Regions from separate parts of the Niveispirillum sp. KHB5.9 genome, predicted to be linked through region 2. Evidence: riboswitches for the same ligand, from Rfam matches in the RefSeq annotation. Region 2 holds a riboswitch; the other holds the start of a gene.
What was found. A riboswitch is a leader RNA that binds a small molecule or an ion and turns the genes downstream of it on or off. The one in region 2 is predicted to bind S-adenosylmethionine.
Positions count from the first base shown of each region.

Region 1 (7,717 bases), on a different contig from region 2:
CCTCGCTGGCTTGGGGCGGCCATGTCTGGTTCGCCTCGGAACCCGACCGGCTGGTCCGGCTGCTGCCGGAGCCCGGCAAGCTGGCAGGGATGGCGTAGGGCGGGTATCCTCCGCCCGATCACCACCACCGGACCCGCACCATGACGCTTTCCATCCCCCGCCTGATCGGCCATCGCGGTGCCGCCCGCCACGCGCCGGAGAACACGCTGGCCGGCATGCGGGAGGGCGCCCTGCAGGGAGCCTTATGGGTGGAATTGGATGTGAAGCTGACGCGCAACGGCGTGCCCATCCTGATGCATGACGATGATCTGGACCGCACGACCAATGGCCATGGTCCCGCCGCCGCGATGGATTTCGAGGATATGCGTCGCCTGGATGCCGGATCCTGGTTCGGCGCGGAATTCCGGGGTGAACGTGTGCCCACATTGGCGGAGGCCATCCAGGCCGCCCAGTTGCTGGACATCAACCTGAATCTGGAGATCAAGCCCTGTCCGGGACGCGATGAACAGACGGCGGGCATCGCCCTGTCGCTGGCCCTGACCCTGTGGCCCGCCGACCGGCCGCCGCCGCTGGTTTCCAGCTTTTCGGTGGAAGCACTGGAGATGGCGAAGATCGTCGCCCCGCATTGGCCGCGGGGATATCTGATGGATGAGGAGCCGACGGACTGGGCCGCCATCGCCGACCGGCTGGAGGCCACCACCATCAATATCAACGCGAAGCGGCAAAGTGCCGACAGCATCAAGGCGTTCCGCGCCACCGGCCGGCCCGTCCTGGCCTATACGGTGAACGAGGCGGAACAGGCCCGCCAGCTGTTCCAATGGGGCGTGGCCGGGGTCTTCACCGACACGCCCAAGGGGCTCTATCAGGGGCTGACCGGCAAAAGCTGAAACAGAAGAAGCCGCAGCGCCCGAGCGCTGCGGCTTCTTCTTTCATCGGGTAACCGGCTTGTACCATCAGGCCGGCGACTGCCGGCTTAGCACTCTCATGGGCGCGTGAGTCAAGCCCGCGGATGCGGGCGCCCGGCGCCTGAGGGAACACGAAACAAATCAGGCGTTGCCCTGGGCATCGCCGATCTCGCCCTGCTGGGCCAGGACCTGGCGGCGATACAGGTCGACGAAGTCCAGCGGCTGCAACAGCAGCGGCGGGAAGCCGCCCTGGGCCGTGACGTCGGCGATGATCTGGCGGGCGAAGGGGAACAGCAGGCGCGGCCCTTCGATCAGCAGCACGGCGCGCTGCGTGTCGGCCGGCAGCGGCGGCAGGGTGAAGACACCGGCATAGACCAGCTCGGCGATGAAGGCCGTGGCCTCGCCCACCGTGGCTTCGGCGCGCAGGCGGATCTGCACTTCGGCGACATTGTCGGCCAGACCCTGGGCCTGGAGGTCGACCTGCAGGTCGATCTTGGGCTGCTCGCTGGCGCCGGTCAGGATGCGCGGCGCGTTCGGGTTCTCGAACGACAGGTCCTTCACATATTGCATATTGACGACCAGCGGCGGCACCGGGCCTGCGGACTGGGCTTCGGCGGCGTCTTCGGCCTGGTTGACCGTCTCGTCGGACATCTGGAACTCCGGAAAAAAGCGTGAAGGGTTTGGCGCGGGACCTAGCACGGAATAGACCCGTTCGGCAACCGGCCCCGCGCCGTCCCCCTTACTCCCGCCCCATGGTGACAATCGCCTGGAACCCACCCAGGATCAGGCGCCGTGCATCGAATGGGATGTCTTCGGGGGCCACATCCATGCGCGGGTCCCCGTGCATCCTCGCCTCCGCCGCGTCCAGGGTGGCCTTGTCGGGCCAGATTTGCCAGCAGAAGACGATCCTCTCCCCCTCCTGCGCCGCCACGGCCCGCCTGAAATCGGTCTGCTTGCCTGAAGGCACATTGTCTTCCCAGGCATCGACCGTTTCCAGGCAGCCATATTCCTTGAAGAAGGCGGCACTGCGTTCCGCCCAGCGCCGGTAATCCTCCATCCTCTCCTCCGGCACGGGGATCACCAGGCCGCAGACATACATGGGCGGTCTCCGTCAGGCCGTTTGCGGGCGCAGGATGCGGGCCATGGCCAGCCCGGCCAGCGCCCAGCCCGTCACGTCGAAGGCGGCGTAATAGAGGAAGAATCCCCAGGGCATCTGGTACCAGATCGGCTCCGAAAGCCGCCCGGCGAACCCGATCAGCAACCCCGCCCCGACCACGAAGGCCCAGCGGTCGCGGAAGCCCGGCAGCGGCCCGCCGGCCCGCAGATAGAGCCAGCCGATCAGCAGGGCCGAGACGAAGAAATGCAGAAAGCCCATGCCCATGACGCCGGGGTCCATGAAGCCCGCCCCGGCATTGCGGTAATGGATCATCGCCACCGGGCCGGCGGCATAATCGGCAATGGTCCGCGCCGTGATCTCCGGCGTGCTGTCATCATAGGCCGGCGACATGTAGGTGCCCGATGCCAGCTTGGCATCCACGAAGGCCGCGATGCCCGGCTTGGCCGCATCCGGCAACGATTGCAGCGACTGTTTGACCAGCGGCGAGATGCCGAACCAGAAGAAGCCCCAGAAGAACAGGATGAAGGCGGCCGCCAGTGCCGCAAGCCCCAGACGCTTGATCATGTCGATACCCCCTGTCGGTCGATCTTTATGGTTAATGGTTGTCCCGCCAGCCTAAGGCCGATCGCGGGCGGCGACCAAGGGGGTGCAGGGCCGGCCATGGAGTTGTCTCCATGCAATGGCATGGCTTGACAAGTGCCGGCCGGCGGGATTTAACCGTTGCCACGTGGTGATTTGGTGACCGGATTGCAGGCCACGTCTTAAAGAAGCTGCTAAAAGGTCGAAGCCATGGATTGGACGCCGTGCAAGGCGCGACCAGGGCCTCGATCGAACCGGTCGAAGGCTTTGAAGGACCATGGCGATGAGCGACCTGCCCGACGATTTAAATTCCGCCACCCTGCTGGTGCATGGCGGCACCCGCCGTTCCCAGTTCGAGGAGACGAGCGAGGCGATCTTCCTGACCTCCGGCTTCGTCTATGGCAGTGCCGAAGCGGCAGAGGCCGCCTTCGCCAATGACGGTTCGCGCTTCGTCTATTCCCGCTTCCGCAACCCCACCGTCGCCATGTTCGAGGATCGGCTGGCACAGTACGAGGGTTACCCACGCTGCTTCGGCACCGCGTCCGGCATGGCCGCCGTCCATGCCGCCGTGTTCGGCCTGCTGAAGGCCGGCGACCGGCTGGTGGCCAGCCGCGCGCTGTTCGGTTCCTGCCTCTATATCGTCAGCGATCTCGCCAAGCGCTTCGGCATCGAAAGCGTGATCATCGACGGCACCAGGCCGGAAGAGTGGGAAAAGGCCCTGTCGGTACCCACCAACCTGGTCTTCCTGGAAACGCCCAGCAATCCCTGCCTGGAGGTGGTGGACCTGGAACATGTGGTGCCGCTGGCGCACAAGGCCGGGGCCCGCGTCGTGGTCGACAATGTCTTCGCCACGCCCGTCCTGCAAAAGCCGAAGAAGTACGGCGTGGATATCGTCGTCTATTCGGCCACCAAGCATATCGACGGCCAGGGCCGTTGCCTGGGCGGTGCGGTACTGTGCGATGACGAGGTGGCGGCCCTGATCGCCCCCTTCCTGCGCCACACCGGCCCGGCGCTGAGCCCCTTCAACGCCTGGACCCTGCTGAAGGGCATGGAGACGCTGGAACTGCGGGTGAAGGCGCAGTCGGCCTCGGCATGCAAGGTCGCCACCTTCCTGGAGGCCCATCCGGCGGTGGAGCGTGTGCTCTATGCCGGGCTGGACAGCCATCCGCAGCGGGCCCTGCTGAAGAAGCAGATGAGCAGCGGCAGCAACCTGATCTGCTTCCACCTGAAGCCGGTGAATGGCGATGCCAAAGCCGCCGCCTTCGCGACGCTGAACGGGCTAAAGATCGTCAAGATCTCCAACAATCTGGGTGATTCGAAGAGCCTCGCCACCCATCCGGCCACCACGACGCACCAGCGCCTGACGGTGGAGGAAAAGGCCATCCTGGGCATCGGCCCCGGCACCATCCGCCTGTCGGTGGGGCTGGAGGATGCCGACGACATCATCGCCGACCTGAAGCATGGTCTCGACAGTCTGGTCTAAGGGCGACCGCCCGCCGGCGCGGAGTGGTTAATCCTCCGCGCCACCCCATTTATGCACCCGTGACCGGCATTCGGCCCGTGTGACCCGGCGCTTCATGTGGTAGGGATAGCCATCCGGCCGCCCATATCCAGGGGGTCGGGCCTGGTGCTTCATGGATGGAACTGGTCAGGCCATGACGATGATGAGCGGCACCCCGGCGATTGTGCCGGAGGTGGGGCGGAGCCCCGATCCGGTAGCAGGCGCCAGGCGCCTGCTGGCCCGATTGCGCGACGTCATGGCCGGCAGCGGGTCGGCCCAGGACCGTCTCGACAAGATCGTCATGACCATCGCCCATGAAATGGCGGCGGACGTCTGCTCCTGCTATGTCATGCGCGCGGGCGAGGTGCTGGAACTGTTCGCCACCATCGGTCTGAACCCCGACGCCGTGCACAAGACCCGCATGCGGGTGGGCGAGGGTCTGATCGGCGATGTGGCCGCCCATTCCCGGCCCATCGCGCTGGCCAATGCGCCCAGCCATCCCAATTTCGCCTATCGCCCGGAAACCGGCGAAGACCCGTTCAACGGCTTCCTGGCCGTGCCCATCCTGCGCGGCGGCCGCGTGCGCGGCGTGCTGGCCATCCAGCACAAGGATCGCCGCGATTATGACGAGCAGGAGGTGGAGACGCTGCAGACCATCGCCATGATCGTGGCGGAACTGGTCGTGGCGGGCGAGTTGGTGGACAGCCGCGAGCTGTCCATGGTCAACGACCTGGTGCTGCTGCCGTCCCGCGTGGAGGGCACCAGCCTGAACCGCGGCGTCGGCATGGGCGTGGCCGTCCTGCACCGGCCACAGCTGACCATCCGGCAGATGGTGGCCGATGATCCGGATACCGAACTGGCGCGGCTGAAGGAAGCCGTGACCAGCATGCATTCGGCCATCGACCAAATGCTGATCGCGGTGGGCGAGTCCGACAGCGAACATGCAGAGATCATGCAGACCTATCGCATGGTCGCCGCCGACCGCGGCTGGCTGAACCGCATCCGCGAGGCCATCCGGTCCGGCCTGACGGCGGAAGCCGCCGTGCAGCGCGTGCAGGACGACAATTCCACCCGCATGGCGCAGGTGGCCGATCCCTATATCCGCGACCGGTTGCTGGACCTGAACGACATCACCAACCGCCTGTTGCAGCATCTGGCCGGCAAGCCCGTCGTGGCCACGGGCGGCACCCTGCCCGACGAATTCGTGCTGGTGGCTCGCAATCTGGGTCCGGCCGAACTGCTGGATTACGACCGCCGCCGCCTGCGCGGGCTGGTGCTGGAGGAAGGGTCGGCCTATTCCCATGTCGCCATCGTGGCGCGTGCGCTGGACATCCCCGTCGTGGGCCAGGCGGCCGACATATTGCGCCGCGTGGAGCCGCTGGATTTCCTGATCGTCGATGGCGATAACGGCCAGGTCTTCGTGCGCCCTGCCGACGATATCCAGGCCGTCTTCGTGGCCAGCCTGGCCGCCCGCCAGCGCCGGCAGGCCGAATATGCCAAGCTGCGCGACCTGCCCGCCGTCACCCGTGACGGGCAGGATGTGAAGCTGATGCTGAATTGTGGATTGCTGATCGACCTGCCGCATCTGGTCAGCACCGGGGCGGACGGGGTCGGGCTGTACCGCACCGAAATCCCCTTCATGGTCCGCCCCTCCTATCCCGATGTGGCGACCCAGCTGGACAATTACACCAAAGTCCTGGCGGAAGCCGGCGACCTGCCGGTGAATTTCCGCACCCTGGATGTCGGCGGGGACAAGGCCCTGCCCTATTTCCCGGAACTGGGGGAAGAGAACCCGGCACTGGGCTGGCGCGCCATCCGCATCGGGCTGGACCGTCCGGCCATGCTGCGCAAACAGCTGCGCGCCATGCTGCTGGCGGGTGCCGGCCGCGACCTGCGCATCATGTTCCCCATGGTGGCCACCGTGGCGGAATTCGTGCAGGCTCGCCGCATCCTGGATTTGGAGGTCAAGCGCCTGAAGAATGCAGGCCAACCGGGCCCGCGCGACCTGAAGGTCGGCGTGATGATGGAGGTGCCGGCTCTGCTGTTCCAGTTGGACGCGCTGCTGCCGCTGGTCGATTTCATGTCGGTCGGATCGAACGACATGTTGCAGTACCTGTTCGCCAGCGATCGCGGCAATCCCATGCTGAACAACCGCTACGACCTGCTGTCGCCGGCGCTGCTGCGCGTGCTGAAGATGCTGGTAGAGAAGTGCGACGCGGCCGGCGTCACCCTGTCGCTGTGCGGGGAGATGGCCAGCAAGCCGCTGGAGGCCATGGCCTTGCTGGGCGTCGGCATGCGCCATCTGTCCATGTCCGCCCCCGCCTTTTTCGAGGTGAAGGGCATGCTGCGCACCGTACATGTGGCGGAAGTCGCGGCCTATATGGACCGGCTCTATCACCTGCCGGTCCGCAGCCTGCGCCCGCACCTGCGCGCCTATGCGGCCGATCATGGCGTGCTTCTGGGGTAACCCCTTTCCCTGGCCGGGCGGGTTGCGCCTCCGGCGGGCGGTTGCTAAGACAAGGGCTTGCGGCGAAGGCCAGGCCGGCGGGGAATGATGGGCGACCAGTACGGACGACAGCACGACATGCGCGACCTGCGGAACGGCGGAGGCACCACGGTTCCGGAAACGGAGGGCACCCCGGTGCCGGCCGGCCCGCGCCATGTGGGCGAGGCGCTGAAGGCGCGGCGCGAGGCGTTGGGCTATGCCCTGCCCGATCTGGCCGCCAGCCTGCGCATCCGCCTGAACTTCCTGGAAGCGATCGAGGAGGGGCGCTGGGCCGACCTGCCGGGCCATGCCTATTCCACCGGCTTCCTGCGTTCCTACGCCCAGATTGTGGGGCTGGACCCCGGTGCCGTACTGCTGCGGTTCAAGCAGGATGCGGCGGGGCATGAGCCGGCACCGGAACTGTATTTCCCCGAACCGGTGAATGAAAGCCGGGTGCCCGGCGGTGCCGTGCTGCTGATCGCGGCCTTGCTGGCCGTCGGCGTCTATGGCGGCTGGTACGTGCTGTCGGCATCCGACCGATCGGTGGGCGATCTGGTGCCCGCATTGCCGGAACGGCTGTCCAAGCTGATCTATGGCGATGGCACCATCCCGGAACCGCCGCCCGTTCAGACCCAGGTGCTCAATCCCGGCCAGGTGGAAGCGCTGGTGGAGGGGTCGTCCCCCTCGGCGCCGGAGGTAGGGTCGACCACCACCGCCACTTTGCCTTCCCCCCCTGCCCCGGCTGGAACGGACGCCCCCCTGCCCGCCACCGACACCACGCCCGTGGCCCAGGGCCCGGCGACGGAGGAGGATAGCGAGGTTCCCCAGCTTCCCGACCTTGGTCAGGCCCCCGCCCCCGCCCCGGCCGCCGAGCCGGTGACGCCCGACGTGGAGCCGGTGGCCGCCGGCGAGGCGCCGGCCGCCCCCGCCGGTCCTGCCGCCAATGCCGCACCGGCCCCGGTGGAGAATGTGGTGCCCACGGGCCGCGTCTTCGGTCAGGCCGACGGCAAGGTGCGCGTCACCATCCGCGCCGTTGAAGATAGCTGGATCGAGGTGCGCGACGCCAAGGGCACGCTCTGGGCCTCGCGCGTCCTGCGCCGCGGCGACCTGTTCAAGGCACCCGACGTGCC
Region 1 covers NZ_JBLTYX010000003.1:343,365-351,081, reverse strand. The annotation lists gene ACM9HJ_RS08325 (BsuBI/PstI family type II restriction endonuclease) at 1-98, shown strand, start outside; gene ugpQ (glycerophosphodiester phosphodiesterase) at 141-887, shown strand; gene secB (protein-export chaperone SecB) at 1,047-1,556, opposite strand; gene ACM9HJ_RS08310 (DUF1428 domain-containing protein) at 1,645-2,004, opposite strand; gene ACM9HJ_RS08305 (hypothetical protein) at 2,017-2,586, opposite strand; SAM riboswitch at 2,740-2,819, shown strand; gene metZ (O-succinylhomoserine sulfhydrylase) at 2,879-4,084, shown strand; gene ptsP (phosphoenolpyruvate--protein phosphotransferase) at 4,266-6,569, shown strand; gene ACM9HJ_RS08290 (helix-turn-helix domain-containing protein) at 6,687-7,717, shown strand, end outside.
Region 1: another riboswitch for S-adenosylmethionine. It lies ahead of metZ (O-succinylhomoserine sulfhydrylase); the one in region 2 lies ahead of ACM9HJ_RS02945 (threonine aldolase family protein).

Region 2 (7,717 bases):
GGCGAACCCCGCCTCGTACTTGGCCGTGCCGTTATAGACGCGGTATTTTATATCGCGGAAGGACGGGATGAACTGCGAGAAGGTGGGGCGGCCATAGAGCATGGCGATGGTTTCGTGATCGCTCTCCACCGTGCTGGGCGCGTCGGCCTTGATGTCCTGCAACAGGGCGGTCAGCCGCAGCGAGAAGCCGTTGTCCGGGGCATAGAGGGCCGAGACCCGGCCGCCATAGCTCTGGCTGTCATTGATGTTGTTTTCCCGGTCCGACCCGGCCGTGCCGATACTGTCGATGAAGCCGCCGGTCTTGCGGTAATAGCCGGATGCGCGCACGGCGAAATCCTGGCCCATCGGCATATTGACCAGCGTATTGCCGGAATAGGACAGGTCGCCGCCCTTCGTGGTCTCTACACCTACCCGCGAACGGCTTTCCACCCCGTCCGTGTCGGGTTCGTTGGTGATGTATTTCAGCACACCACCCAGCGAGCTGGCGCCATAGAGCGTGCCCTGGGGTCCGCGCAGCACCTCCACCCGGGCGATGTCGAACGTGTCGAAATCGCCGGCCAGGATGGCGCCATTGGCCAGGGCGGTGGAGGAGCCGAACGGCGTCTCGTCCATATAGACCGACACGGTCGATGCCACGCCGCCGGTATTGACGCCGCGCATCACCAGACGGCCCTGGCCGGGCGTGTCCTGGGCCAGTTGCAGGCCAGGCACCAGCTGCAGGTAATCCTGGATGGTGTTGGCCTGCTGCTTTTCCAGCGTGGCGCCGGTGACCACCGACACCGATTGCGGCACATCGATCAGCGTCTGCCGGCGCTTCTGGGCCGTGACGATGATCTCCTCCAGCAGGATGCCGGAGGATGCGGTCGGCTGGCCTTGCGCCAGGACCGGTGCGGTGACGGCCATCATACCGGTGGCCAGCAGCAGCGTATTACGAAGCATCCCCATGAAACTCTCCCGTTTCTGACCCGGTTTCGCGCCTTTTGGCTTGTTTGGGTCGACATCATCCTATTTGGAACATTATTTTCCAATTTCACTATGTGTCAAAGATTTTTCCGATCCGCTGCGTCACGCGTGCCCCAAACCTCTCCACCGACATGGATGTCGCCATCGCGATAGACGGCGCCTGGGGTGCGGTCGCGGGCCAGGAAGATCGGTGAGTCGAGATCGACGATGTCGCAAAGCTGGCCCAGGATGAAGGCGGGGGCCATGGCCAGGCTGGTGCCGACCATGTTGCCGACCATGACACCCAGGCCCAGCTTCCTCGCCTCCGCCGCCATCAGCAGCCCCTCGGTCAGGCCGCCGCACTTGTCCAGCTTGATGGTGACGACGTTGAAACGACCGACGGCGCCGGCGATGTCGGACAGCGACACGATGCTTTCATCCCCGGCGATGGGCATGGGGGAACGGTAGCCTTCGAGGTCGGCGTCGCGGTCGCGGGCCAGCGGCTGTTCCAGCAGGGCGACGCCGGCCGCCTGCAGGGCGGCGATCAGCGGGTCCAGCTGGTCGGCCGTGAAGCCCTGATTGCCATCGACGCTGAGCCAGGCATCGGGCCGCGCCGCACGGATCGCCCGGACTCGGGCGATGTCCAGGGCCAGGTCACCGGTCAGCTTGATCTTGATGGCCTTGGCATCGGCATAGTTGCGCGCGCCCTGGGCCATCACTTCAGGCGTATCGGCGCCCAGCGTGAAGGTGGTGCGCAGCGCCTTGGGAGCCGCCAGCCCGGCCAGTTCCCAGACCGGCCGGCCGCTGCGTGCCGCTTCCAACTCCCACAGGGCGCAATCCACGGCATTGCGCGCACCACCGGGCGGCAGGATATGGCGCAGTTCCCTGCGCGTCACCCCGGTCTCGATGGCGGTGCTGGCTTCGGCGAGCTGGCTTGTCATGTGGGCGACATCGTCGCCCAGGAAGAACACGCCGCCGCCTTCACCGCGGCCCTGATATTCCCCGTCGGACAGGGTCACGACGACGACGTCGGAATGTTCGAACACATAGCCGGAGATGCGGAAGGGTTGGGCCAGACGCAACCGTTCGGTCGCGACCGTCATGTGCAGTCGTGCCATTACTCGATCACCATTGTTCGGGGTGCCGCCACGGGGACGGGCCTTGCTTGCTGATTGCCCTGTCGGCCGGTTGGCAATAGAATTGCCTGGCTAAGTTGCCATGTTTGTCCTGATTGGGACAATATGATCCTGATCAGAAAATTCGTCAATGGAGTATCTGCACTTGTCCTCCGCTCTTCCCACCCTCGGTGCGTTGCTGCGCGGCCTGCGCTCCCGCAAAGGCTGGACTCTCAAGGAAATGAGCGAGAAAAGCGGGATTCCGGTCTCTACCCTGTCGAAGGTGGAGCATGACCGCCTGACCCTGACCTATGACAAATTGCAGCAATTGAGCCGGCGGCTGGGCGTGCGCATGTCGGAGCTGTTTGCCGAGCCGGAGGGGGACCCGTCGCCCGCCGCCGTGACGGCGCGGCGCAGCTTCGGCGACCTGGATCGCGCGGTTCGGGTGGAAACCGACAATTACGATTATTATTATCTGTGCACGGAACTGCGCCGGAAGCGGATGATACCGGTTCTGACCAAGATCAGGGCCAAGACGTCGAAGCAATTCGGCCAGCTCGTCCACCATTCCGGTGAGGAATTCATCTTCGTCCTGAAGGGGAGGGTGGTGGTGAATACAGAATTCTATGATCCCGTCATTCTGGAGCAGGGGCAATCCATCTATATAGACAGCACCATGGGCCATGCCTATCTGGTGGCGGAAGGGTGTGAGGAGGCGGAGGTGCTGGGCATCATGTCCAGTGCCGACGAGGAACTGATGCAGTCGCTTCTCTCCCTGCATGATGAGCGGCTGGCTTCTTAAATATCCGTCCCAATCAGGACTCTATTCTCCAATCGGGATGCATGCCTGATTGGAGAATTTCGCAGCTTGCCAATCCGGCGGCGTCCGGCTACTCACCTGTCCATGCATCGAGAGTCGGGCCGACGCCCGACACCAACCTGCTCCCGGGCAAGGTGGTGCCTCCGATAAGGAGGGATGTGGCCGGACCGGCAAAAAACGGGAAGCCCACGCGCGTCGTCACGTCACTCGAAGGCAGTCACAAGCCGGAAGGGACGTCGGACATGCAGCAATTTCCCCAGCAATTCGCCAGCGACAATTACGCCGGCATCTGCCCGCCCGCCTGGGCCGCGATGGAAGCGGCCAATGCCGGCCATGTGCCGGCCTATGGCGAAGATGCGTGGACCGACCGCGCTTCCGACGCCTTCCGCACCCTGTTCGGGACCGATTGCGAGGTGTTCTTCGCCTTCAACGGTACGGCGGCCAATTCGCTGGCGCTGGCGGTGCTGTGCCAGTCCTATCACAGCGTCATCTGCTCATCCTCGGCCCATGTGGAGACGGATGAATGCGGGGCGCCGGAATTCTTCTCCAACGGGTCCAAACTGCTGGTGGCGCCCACGCCGGACGGCAAGCTGACGCCCGACGCCGTGCGCGCCCTGGCCACCGGCCGGTCGGACATCCATTTTCCCAAGCCGCGCGCCGTCACCATCACCCAGCCGACGGAGACGGGGCTGGTCTATTCCATTGCGGAAATCCAGGCCATCTCCCGGGTCTGCCGCGAGTTGGGCCTGCGCCTGCACATGGACGGCGCCCGCTTCGCCAATGCCTGTGCCGCACTGGATTGCGCGCCGGCCGACATCACCTGGAAGGCCGGGGTGGATGTGCTGTGCTTCGGCGGCACCAAGAACGGCATGGCGGTGGGGGAGGCGATCCTGTTCTTCAACCGCGACCTGGCCCTGGATTTCGACTGGCGTTGCAAGCAGGCGGGGCAATTGGCGTCGAAGATGCGGTTCCTGGCCGCCCCCTGGGTGGGCATGCTGGAAAGCGGCGCCTGGCTGGACAATGCCCGCCACGCCAATGACTGCGCCACCCGGCTGGCGGCGGCGATTGTCGGGCTGGAAGGGGTGGTCGCCGCCTATCCGGTGCAGGCCAATGCCGTGTTCCTGACGGCCCCCATCGCGATGCTGGACGGATTGCGGGAACGCGGCTGGCGCTTCTACAGCTTCATCGGCGGTGCTGCCCGCTTCATGTTCGCCTGGGATGCCGACCCGGAACGGGTCACCGCACTGATCGATGATCTGCGGGATCTGGCGGCGGCGGCCCCATGATCTGCGCCGTCACCCCGCCACCAGCGCCTGCGCCGTCTCGCGCAGCATCCTCACGAAGGCGGTGACGGCGGCACTCTGGCTGCGGTTGCGCAGCAGGTGGATGCCGTCATTGGTCTGCTCCCCCGCCGGCATCGCGTAGGACACAAGATCGCCGTCGCGGCAGGCGGACAGCGCCAGGGAACGGGGGACGACGGTGATGGCCGGGCCCTGGCGCACCACCTCCAGGCAGGCCAAGGTGCTGTCCAGTTCGTAATTGGGAAAGCTGCGCTGGGCGATGCGGGCGCGTATGGGGGCGGCGAAGCGATGCTCGCTGCCCGGCGCCGGTCGGGGCAGGGCCCAGGGCCGCTCCACCACCGCATCGCGCCGCTCCCGCCCCTCGGGCAGCGGATGGGCAGCGGATGTGACCAGCATCAGCGGTTCGCGCGGCAGGGCGGTCACCACCACCTCGTCGGCATAGGCCGACCCGTCGAACTTGCTGATATCGCAGACCACAAGGTCCAGCGACCGGTCGACCAGCCCCTGCAACAGCACATCGGCCGTGCCCCCCGTCACCGTCACCCGCACCCCGCCATGGGCCGCACCGAACCGGCCGATGGCGCGGGTCAGCAGCGGCTGCATCGGATAGGGACCGACGCCGACCCGCACATTGCCCGACCCCGGCCGGCTCAGCTGGTTGGCGGCACTGTCCAGGTTCTCGGTCGCGGCCAGCACATCCTGCACGGGCCGGATCAGCCGGTCGCCGGCATCGGTGGCGCGGACATAGTGGGTGGTGCGGTCGAACAGGACCGCCCCCAGCTCCTCCTCCAGCTTCTGGAGGCTGCGGCTCAATGCCGACTGGGTGATGGCCAGCTCGTCCGCTGCGCGGGCGAAGCTTTGCAGGCGGTACAGGGCCTCGAAATGCTGAAGGCGGCGCAGATTCATGATGGGCCCCCGATGAACAGTCGCGTCACCCATTGCGTCATCTTTCCATAAGGGGCCGCCACCAGATGCGACTGGTTGAAGCGCCCCACGCGCAGCACGGCGCGGGCATGGGACAGGCGCTGGAACCCTTCACGGCCGTGATAGGCGCCGGTGCCGCTTTCCCCCACGCCGCCGAAGGGTAGATCCTCCTGCCCGACATGCAGCATGGTGGCATTCACCGTGACGCCGCCGGACCGGGTGCCGTCCAGCACCTTCGCTACCCGGGCGCTGTCGTCGGAATAGCAATAGAGCGCCAGGGGCTTGGGGCCCGCATTCACGAACGCCATCGCATCTTCCACCCGGTCATAGGGGATGATGGGCAGGATGGGGCCGAAAATCTCCTCCCGCATCGCCATGCAATCCACCGGCGGGTCGATCAGCAGGGTGGGGGGGAACAGCCGGGCGGCATCGTTGCCCGGATCGCGATGGCGCATCGCCTGTGCCCCCGCCGCCGTCGCCTCGGCCACCATCGCCACCAGGCGGGCATGATGGCGGTCGGCGATGATGCTGGTGTAATCGGGATTGCCGCTGATGGCGGGATACATCGCCTGCACCCGGTCCATCAGGATCTGGGCGAATGCGTCCAGCCGGTCGCGTGGCACCAGCACATAATCGGGCGCCACACAGGTCTGGCCGGCGTTGAAGAACTTGCCCATGGCGAGTGTGCGCGCCGCCTTGTCCAGCGGATAGTCAGGCAGGATCAGCACCGGCGACTTGCCGCCCAGTTCCAGAGTGACGGGCGTCAGGTTGCTTGCCGCCGCCTGCATCACCGCCCGGCCGACGCGGGTGGAGCCGGTGAAGACCAGATGGTCGAAGGGCAGGCGGGAGAATTCCTGCGCGATGTCCGCCCCGCCCGCGACCACCGCCACCCGGTCGTCGGCGAACAGGGTGCCCAGCAGGACGCGCAGCATTTCCGCAGTGCGGGGCGCCAGTTCCGACGGCTTGATCATCACCCTGTTGCCGGCGGCCAGCGCATCGACCAGCGGGCCAAGCGTCAGGAACAGGGGATAGTTCCAGGGGGCCAGGATGCCGACGACTCCCAGCGGCTGGTATTCCACCCGCGCGCTGGCCGGCTGGAACGCCAGGCCGGCGCCACGCCGCTGCGGCTTCATCCAGCCCTTCAGGTGACGGCGGACATGGCGGATACCGTTCATCAGCGGCATCAACTCGCCCAACTCCGTCTCCTGCCGGGGACGGTTGCCGAAATCGGCACTGACGGCTGCGATCAGGTCCTCAAGATGCCGGCGGACCAGGGCGGCCAAGCCATCCAGTGCCGCCAGCCGTTCCTTCAGGCCGGGCGCGCCATCGCGCAGCACGGCCAGGCGCTGGGCTTCCAGCAGGCCGCTTAAGTCCGCCATATCACTTGCTCCCCTACGCCATCGCTCTTCCGGCGAAGTGCTTTGCTGATTTTCTTATCTCCACCATACATCACCAATCCTGCCTTGATGCATGATGCGTCCTGCATCAGGTGATGATTTTTTGGCAAGAACGGGAACACTCCACCCCGAATATGATCGCCAGGGCTGCAGAGGCGGAACCTGATGACACTTCTTTATCTGATTGTGGGCAGCAGCCTGTTCATGCTGTTCATCCTCGCCCTGCACCATTGGCTGGGCCAGAGTGCCATTGCGCCCCTGGCCGACCGCGAAACCGCTCTTCGCCGCTTCCAGGAACAATTGCCCGATGCGGGTGCGGCGGGGGCGACCCTGTCGCGTGACGGGCTCTCGGCCCTGGTCGATCTGGGTGATGCCGACCGGTTCGGCCTGCTGCTGCCCATGGGGCGATATTGGGCGGCGCGGGTGGTGGGGCGGGGTGGCATCCGGCGCTGGACGCTGCGCGACGGGGCCCTGAGCCTGACCTTGGCCGATTTCACCGCACCCGCCTTCCGTCTGGTCTTTGCCGATGCGGCGGCGGCGGAGCATTGGCAGGAGCGGCTGGCGGCTCTGCCGCAGAAGTAAAAAACGAGGAAACGGGGGAGAAACGATGCCGGACAATCTGAGCTATCCTGACGTCGCCACCCTGGCCAGTCCGCTCTATCTGTTGCTCCTGGTCCTGGAACTGGTGCTGATGCGCCTGCATCTGGTGAAGGCGCATTACGAGACGCGTGACAGTGCTGCCAGCATGGCCATGGGGGTGGGGTCGGTCTTCGCCGCCATGCTGTCGGGCCTGCTGATCGGCGGTGGCGTGTCGGCCGTGATGTTCTGGGTGTATGATCACCGGCTGTTCGACCTAGGCACGTCGTTGTGGGCGATCCTGGCCTGCTTCCTGATCGACGATATGCGCTATTACTGGGCGCACCGGTTCATGCACCGCATCCGCTGGCTGTGGGCCAGCCATGTCGTCCATCATTCCAGCCAGCATTTCAACTATGCCACGGCCCTGCGCCAGCCCTGGAGCAGCATGGTCATGGGGCTGTTCGTGCTGAAGCTGCCGCTGGCCTTCCTGGGCTTCCACCCGGCCATCCTGATCTTCGCCTCCTCCCTCAACCTGCTGTACCAGTTCTGGGTGCATACCGAAGCCATCGGGCGCATGCCTGGCTGGTTCGAGGCGGTGATGAACACGCCGTCGCACCACCGGGTGCATCACGGGTCAAA
Region 2 covers NZ_JBLTYX010000001.1:738,285-746,001, reverse strand. The annotation lists gene ACM9HJ_RS02960 (TonB-dependent receptor) at 1-945, opposite strand, end outside; gene ACM9HJ_RS02955 (dipeptide epimerase) at 1,041-2,045, opposite strand; gene ACM9HJ_RS02950 (helix-turn-helix domain-containing protein) at 2,209-2,859, shown strand; SAM-I-IV-variant riboswitch at 2,959-3,065, shown strand; gene ACM9HJ_RS02945 (threonine aldolase family protein) at 3,120-4,163, shown strand; gene ACM9HJ_RS02940 (LysR family transcriptional regulator) at 4,173-5,084, opposite strand; gene ACM9HJ_RS02935 (coniferyl aldehyde dehydrogenase) at 5,081-6,481, opposite strand; gene ACM9HJ_RS02930 (hypothetical protein) at 6,665-7,081, shown strand; gene ACM9HJ_RS02925 (sterol desaturase family protein) at 7,107-7,717, shown strand, end outside.